Regions from separate parts of the Kitasatospora sp. NPDC127035 genome, predicted to be linked through region 3. Evidence: riboswitches for the same ligand, from Rfam matches in the RefSeq annotation. Region 3 holds a riboswitch; each other region holds the start of a gene.
The links. A riboswitch is a leader RNA that binds a small molecule or an ion and turns the genes downstream of it on or off. The one in region 3 is predicted to bind cobalamin.
Positions count from the first base shown of each region.

Region 1: linked by a shared signal. The riboswitch ahead of ACFWIC_RS09870 (ABC transporter substrate-binding protein) and the one ahead of ACFWIC_RS21350 (CoA-acylating methylmalonate-semialdehyde dehydrogenase) in region 3 are both predicted to bind cobalamin.
Region 2: linked by a shared signal. The riboswitch ahead of ACFWIC_RS13150 (iron ABC transporter permease) and the one ahead of ACFWIC_RS21350 (CoA-acylating methylmalonate-semialdehyde dehydrogenase) in region 3 are both predicted to bind cobalamin.

Region 1 is NZ_JBHXDN010000011.1:66,244-68,495, forward strand. It holds gene ACFWIC_RS09865 (WD40 repeat domain-containing protein) at 1-504, shown strand, start outside; cobalamin riboswitch at 799-1,004, shown strand; gene ACFWIC_RS09870 (ABC transporter substrate-binding protein) at 1,024-2,088, shown strand; gene ACFWIC_RS09875 (FecCD family ABC transporter permease) at 2,085-2,252, shown strand, end outside.
Region 2 is NZ_JBHXDN010000015.1:50,110-52,361, reverse strand. It holds gene ACFWIC_RS13165 (CGNR zinc finger domain-containing protein) at 1-16, shown strand, start outside; gene sodX (nickel-type superoxide dismutase maturation protease) at 27-410, opposite strand; gene sodN (superoxide dismutase, Ni) at 680-1,075, shown strand; cobalamin riboswitch at 1,217-1,353, shown strand; gene ACFWIC_RS13150 (iron ABC transporter permease) at 1,455-2,252, shown strand, end outside.
Region 3 is NZ_JBHXDN010000030.1:69,383-71,634, reverse strand. It holds gene ACFWIC_RS21350 (CoA-acylating methylmalonate-semialdehyde dehydrogenase) at 1-835, opposite strand, end outside; cobalamin riboswitch at 1,044-1,234, opposite strand; partial or broken gene ACFWIC_RS21345 (dihydropteroate synthase) at 1,450-1,575, opposite strand; gene metF (methylenetetrahydrofolate reductase [NAD(P)H]) at 1,755-2,252, shown strand, end outside.

The DNA of each region.
Region 1 (2,252 bases), on a different contig from region 3:
GGTGCGCCGGCGGCCCCCTGGCAGCAGGAGGCCGCCCGCCACGACTGGAGCCGCATCGCGTGCTCCTGTCGTCGGGGAGCCCGCCACGTCCCGGAGGACTTCGCACGGCTCATGGCCGCGCGGACGCCCGAGGAGGCGTCGGGACACGGGCTGGTGGGCGACGTCGAGTCCCAGGGCTTCCTCTCCGAGGCCTCCCTGCCGATGGCCTCGATGCTCCTCCTGGCACTGGAGCACGAGCAGCTGTCGGCGCCGGCCCGCTACCGGGTGCTCGACCTGCTGATGGCGTGCGTGGAGGGTGAAGCCGACCTCAGCGCCTCGGCGGCCGGCCACCCCGACATCGAGGAGGAGTGCTGCGACGCGGTGCGGCGCGGGATCCCGCTCTTCTACGAGGAGTTGGCCGCCGGGAGCACGCCCGGTGCCGGCGAGCCCGCCTACCTCATCCTGCGTGCCCTCGGCGAGGACACGGAGCGGCTGGACGGCATCCGGAAGGCCGGTCTCGGGTAGGCGTTCCCTGAGGTGTGCCTCGTGATCCGGGGGCCGGGCGGTGATGCCGACCGGCCCCCGGATCATGTTCGAGCGGTCCCGCCAGGTGGCCGCCGGCCGATCCCGGACGCGGCCCGGAAGGCCGGGTGGGAGACGAAGGGCAGCGCCCCGGGCACCGGGGCCGACGCCGACCACGAGCCCCGGAAACTGATCGGCGACGCCGACCGACCGTTCTCGGCCACCCGGGCGCGCTCGCCGACGAACCATCCGAACGATCGCCCCAGGTACCGACCGACACCGACCTGACCACGCCTGATACCTTGCAGTGGCCATGGTGTTCGGGAAACCGGTCTGAGTCCGGTGCGGCCCTCGCCACTGTTGCCGCGGAGTGCCGCGGCCCTCGCTGACCGGCTCTGCCAGCGGTCAGGGCCACTGGGTCGGCTGGAAGAGCCACCCGGGAAGGTCGGCTGCGGCGTGTCGATGCGGAAGCCAGGAGACCGGCCACGGCGCGACATGTTCCACGAGGGTTTTGGAGAACACGTGCCCAGCGCTCTGCCGTACCCGTTCCGTTCCATACGTTCCGCACGTCCCGTAGGTGCCGTAGGTCCCACAGGTCCGGTACGCGTCGGCCGCGCGGTCGCGGCCTTCCTGTTCACCGGTGTGCTCGGCGCCTGCGCGGGCGCCCCCGCACCCGACACGCCCAGTGCGACGGCCGGCAGTGCCGGGCCGGTCACCGTGAACAACTGCGGGACCACCGTGACGGTCGGCGCGCCGCCCGAGCGGCTGGTGACGCTCAATCAGGGTGCGACCGAGGTGGCCCTGGCCCTCGGCCTGGAGTCCCGCATGGCCGGTACCGCCTATCTCGACAATGCCGTCCCGGAGAAGTGGAAGGCGGCCTACGACTCCGTGCCGGTGCTCTCCAAGGACTACCCGACGAAGGAGAAGCTCCTCGCGGCGCGGCCCGACTTCCTGTACGCCTCCTACTCCAGCGCGTTCACCGACAAGGTCGCGGGCACCCGGGACGAGCTGGGCGGCCAGGGCATCCCGTCGTACCTGTCCCCGTTCGGCTGCTCGGACAAGAGCCAGGTGCCGCCGCCGACCTGGCAGGCGATGTGGGGCGAACTGAACGACGTCGCCAGGGTCTTCGGTGTCACGGAACGGTCCGCCGCGATCCAGCGGCAGCAGGAGCAGCAGCTGGCCCAGTTCACGGCGACGGCCGCGGGCAAGGGCCTGAAGGTCCTGTGGTTCGACTCGGACACCAAGGCACCGTTCGTCGGCTCCGGCCACGGCGGGCCTCAGCTGGTGCTCGACGCCGTGGGGGCCCGCAACGTCTTCGCAGACCTGCCCGGTGCCTGGCAGAACGTGAGCTGGGAGAAGGTCGTCGCCGCGGACCCGGACGCCATCGTGCTCGCGGACGCCGACTGGGACACGGCCCAGTCCAAGATCGACTATCTGCAGGGCGACCCGGTGCTGAGCAAGCTCACCGCCGTGCAGCGCAAGGCCTTCGTGGTGGTGCCGTTCTCCGAGTCGACCCCCGGTGTGCTGCTCGCCGACGGTGCCGCCCGGGTGTCGGCGGGACTGGGCCGACTGCACCCGGGATCATGACCGCCACGTCCCCTCCCGCCGTGCGGCTCACCGGTCCGGGCCGCACGGCGGCGGCCCTGGCCGTCGCCGCAGCCCTGCTCCTGGCCACCGTGCTCCTCGGTCTGGCCGTGGGCTCGCACCACGAGCCGGTCCGGACGGTGATCGACGTCGTGGTGCGCCGTCTC
Region 2 (2,252 bases), on a different contig from region 3:
CGCCGGCCAGGGCTGAGGGCCCGGACCTACGCCCGGCTCCCCCGGATCTCCTCCGGGCGGACCCAGACGCCGCAGCGCCGGGCCAGGCCGGGGATCCGGGCCAGCGGGGTGGAGAGCAGCAGGCGCTCCAGCCCGCGGCCGGGGGCCAGCCAGGCCGGGCGCGGGCGCAGCCGCAGCAGCACCCGGCCGAGCACCAGCTCGTCCGGGACCGCGCCGTAGCTGCGGCTGTCGCTGTCGACCGGCCGGTTGTCGGAGAGCAGCCACCAGCCCTTGGGGCGCCGGGCGTCGGCCCGTTTGACCACCAGCAGGTCCTGCTGGAACGGGTGACGGAACACCACCACCGCGCCCGGCCTGATCCGTGCTCCGTACCGGACCAGCAGCTGGTCCCCCTCCCGCAGCGTCGGCACCATCGAGTCGCCCGCCACGTCGATCAGCCCGAACGGCGCGCCGCCCCCCGGGGTGCCGTCCTCCGGTTCCGCGCTCCGTGCCACGACTCGTCCTCCCGGCTCGCGCCCGCGTCCTCGGCTCCCAAGTCTGCCGTACGGACCGTCACCCGCCGGTGTCCGGATTGGCCGGGTTCCGGCTCGGCCTTTTGCCCTAGGCCCGCCGCCCGATCGCGAAACCCCGCGACCGGCGGGGTAATCTCGGCCGCGGGAAGACGATCTAAGGAAGGACTCCCATGTTCTCTCGTCTGTTTGCACCGCGTGCCACCGCGCACGCCCACTGCGACCTGCCCTGCGGCGTGTACGACCCCGCCCAGGCGCGGATCGAGGCCGAGTCGGTGAAGGCCACTCAGGAGAAGTACCAGGCCAACGAGGACGCGCACTTCCGCGCCCGCGCCGTCATCATCAAGGAGCAGCGCGCGGAGGCCGTCAAGCACCACATCTCGGTGCTCTGGAGCGACTACTTCAAGGCCCCGCACTTCGAGAAGTACCCGCAGCTGCACCAGCTGATCAACGACACCCTGAAGGCCGCCTCGGCAGCCAAGGCGTCGACCGACCCGGCCACCGGCCAGGCCCTGCTCGACCTGATCGCCGAGGTCGACAAGATCTTCTGGGAGACCAAGCAGGGCTGACCCCCGGTCAGCACCCCTCGGCCGCCCCCGTCCGCACCGCCGGACGGGGGCGGCCGTGCGTTCTCCGCGGGTCGGGCCCCGCCGCCGCCCAGGCCCGCGTCCGCGGCCTGCCCGGGCGGTCCGCGTCCGCGCCCGCCCCGGTAAGGGTTACCTGACCGGAGCGCTTGTTATGCTGCCTGGGCGTCCCGAGGGGAAGCCGGTGCGAATCCGGCGCTGACCCGCAACGGTGAACGGTGCCCCGCACCGTGAGTCCGACCGCCCCGGGGCGCCGACCTCCCGACAACTCGCCGTGGACTGCGAGGGGATGCCGCCCCGGCGTACCCTCCGCCCGGACGTGCCGCCCCGCGCCGCCCCGGCCCGAGGCGAAGGCGCGCCGCTTGTGAGCACCACCGCCACCGCACCCCCGATACCGGCCGCCGCGCCGCCCGCGCCCGGGACACGCCGGACACCCACCGCGCCGCTGGCCGCCGGCCTGGCCGCGGCCCTGCTGCTCTCGCTGGTCTGCGCCGTGGCGGTGGGCTCCTCCGGACTCGGCTGGGCCCGGGTGCTGCGACTGCTCGGCGCCGGCCTGACCGGCGGCCGGCTGGAGGCCGACGAGGCCGCCGCCTACGCGATCGTCTGGGAGATCCGGCTGCCGCGTGCCGTCCTCGCCGCCGTGGTCGGCGCCGGACTGGCCGCCACCGGGGTCGCGGTCCAGGCGATGGTCCGCAACGCGCTGGCCGACCCCTTCGTGCTCGGCATCTCCTCCGGTGCCTCGGTCGGCGCCAACGCCGTGCTCATGCTGGGCGCCTTCGCCTCGCTCGGCGTCTGGGCGCTCTCCGTCTCCGCCTTCGGCGCGGCCCTGCTCGCCATGGTGCTCGTCTACCTGACGGCCCGTACCGCCTACGGCCTCACCCCGCTGCGCCTGGTGCTGACCGGCACCGCGATGTCCTACGGCTTCTCCGCCGTCACCGCGCTGATGGTGTTCGCCGCCGCCCGCGGCGAGGCCGCCCGCTCCGCCATGATGTGGCTGCTCGGCAGCCTCGGCGGGGCCACCTGGGGCTCGGTGCCGATCGCCGCCGTCACCGTGCTCGCCGGACTGACCCACCTGATCTGCTCCGCCGGGCGGCTGGACGCGCTCGCGATGGGCGACGAGACGGCCGCCTCGCTCGGAGTCGACCCGGACCGGCTGCGCCGC
Region 3 (2,252 bases):
CGGCGGAGCCGTAGCCGGCGCCGATCAGGGCGTCCGCGGCCTGGTCGAGGTCGGCGTCCGGCATCACGATCATGTGGTTCTTGGCGCCGCCGAAGCACTGGGCGCGCTTCCCGTGGGCGGCGGCCGTCGCGTACACGTACTGGGCGATCGGGGTGGAACCCACGAACCCGAGCGCCTGGACCCGGGGGTCCTCCAGCAGCGTGTCCACGGCCTCCTTGCCCCCGTTGACGACGTTCAGGACGCCCGGCGGCAGGCCCGCCTCCAGGAACAGCTCGGCCAGCCGCAGCGGCACCGACGGGTCCCGCTCGGAGGGCTTGAGGATGAAGGCGTTGCCGCAGGCCAGGGCGGGCGCCGCCTTCCACAGCGGGATCATCGCCGGGAAGTTGAACGGGGTGATGCCGGCGACCACGCCGAGCGGCTGGCGCATCGAGTACACGTCGATGCCGGTGCCGGCGCTGTCGGTGAACTCGCCCTTCAGCAGGTGCGGGATGCCCGCCGCGAACTCCACCACCTCCAGCCCGCGCTGGAGGTCGCCGTGGGCGTCGGCGACGGTCTTGCCGTGCTCGGCCGAGAGCAGGCGGGCCAGCGGCTCGCGTTCGGCCTCGACGAGCTGGAGGAAGCGCAGCAGCACGCGGGCGCGGCGCTGGGGGTTCCAGGCGGCCCACTCGGACTGGGCGCGCTCGGCGTCGGCGATCGCCGCCTCGGTCTCGGCGCGGCCCGCGAGCGGGACCCGGGCCTGGACCGTGCCGGTGTTCGGGTCGTAGACGTCGCCGAAGTCCCCGGAGGTCCCGGGGACGTGCTTGCCGCCGATGAAGTGGGTGAGTTCACGGACCATCACAGACCTGCTCTCGTCAGGGTGTCGGGAAGATCCGAGGGAAGGGCGCACGACGGACGCCCGCGCCGCGCTCGGGTGAGCGCACGCGTCGGGCCGTCGCCGGGCGCGGCGAGCCGTCAGGGAGACGGGTGTGCCGCAGCCGTCGCAGGATCACCAGGGTCGGGAAGGGCGCGGACCGGTGCCATGCGTGTTTGCTCCATCCTCGTGGACAACACGGAACACCCGCAGTCGGTATCCTGACTCCCGGATCAGCGCGCGTCGCCCGGCCTTCCCGGCTGGCTGCCAGTGGCTGGTACTGCGGCGACGCACTCCCCGGTCACAGTGGCGGGACCGTGCCGGATTCACACCGGCTTCCCTGCACTGCGGGCCTTGTCCACGACCATATAGTTGGACGTCCTAGTAAGTCCAGGGCATCCCTCGCCGCCGCCGTCCGTTCCGCGACCTCCTCCGGCGCGGCGACGTGGTTGTGGTCCGCGTGGAAGAAGTCCCTCACCTCGTCGTGCGGTTGGGCCGGTCGCAGCACCGGACCGGCGCCGGAGTCGCCGAGCTCCGCAACCCTCGTGACGGCCTCGCGGCAGCTGCCGTGCAGGGCGATCCTTCCGCCCGGCGGGGCGTGCCCGGCCCGGGTCCGACCAGCGCCCCCCGTCCGAGAACGAGTCCGGTGTCACGTTCACGATTCCCCTCACCGCACACCGGTCCCAGTCGGGTATTCCCGGAAGCCCGTACGAACGTCTCTCCATGCGCCTATGGTGCCCTTCTGCGAGGCCGCGCCGGACTTTTTCCCGACGGGCCGGGAATCCGCGGGGAACCGTCGGTGGAAAACACCGGAACAGGCCCGCCGGACGTATGCGTGAGAAATCTCGTATCACAGGATGGACGGACGCGTGTGCGATCCCACCGCTCTGGATAGCCTCCTCCCATGACACTCGGAATCCCTTCCAGACGAACCGATCACGCGGCATCCGTCCGCGAACTCCTGGCCACCGGTCGGCGTTCCTTTTCCTTCGAGTTCATGCCGCCGCGCAGCGCCGCGGCGGAGGCCGGCCTGTGGAACGCGATCCGCAGGCTGGAGGCTCTGGCACCCACCTTCGTGTCGGTGACGTACGGCGCCGGCGGGTCCACCCGGGAGCGCACGGTGAACGTCACCGGGCGGATCGCGCAGGAGACCACCCTGACGCCGACGGCCCACCTGACGGCCGTCGGCCACAGCGTCGCGGAGCTGCGGAACATCCTCGGGCACTACGCCGACCAGGGGGTCCGCAACATCCTGGCCCTGCGGGGCGATCCGCCCGGCGACCCGCTCGGCCCCTGGGTCCGCCACCCCGCAGGCGTGGCGTACGCCGCCGACCTGGTGCGGATGATCAAGGAGTCCGGCGACTTCTGCGTGGGTGTCGCGGCCTTCCCGGAAATGCACCCC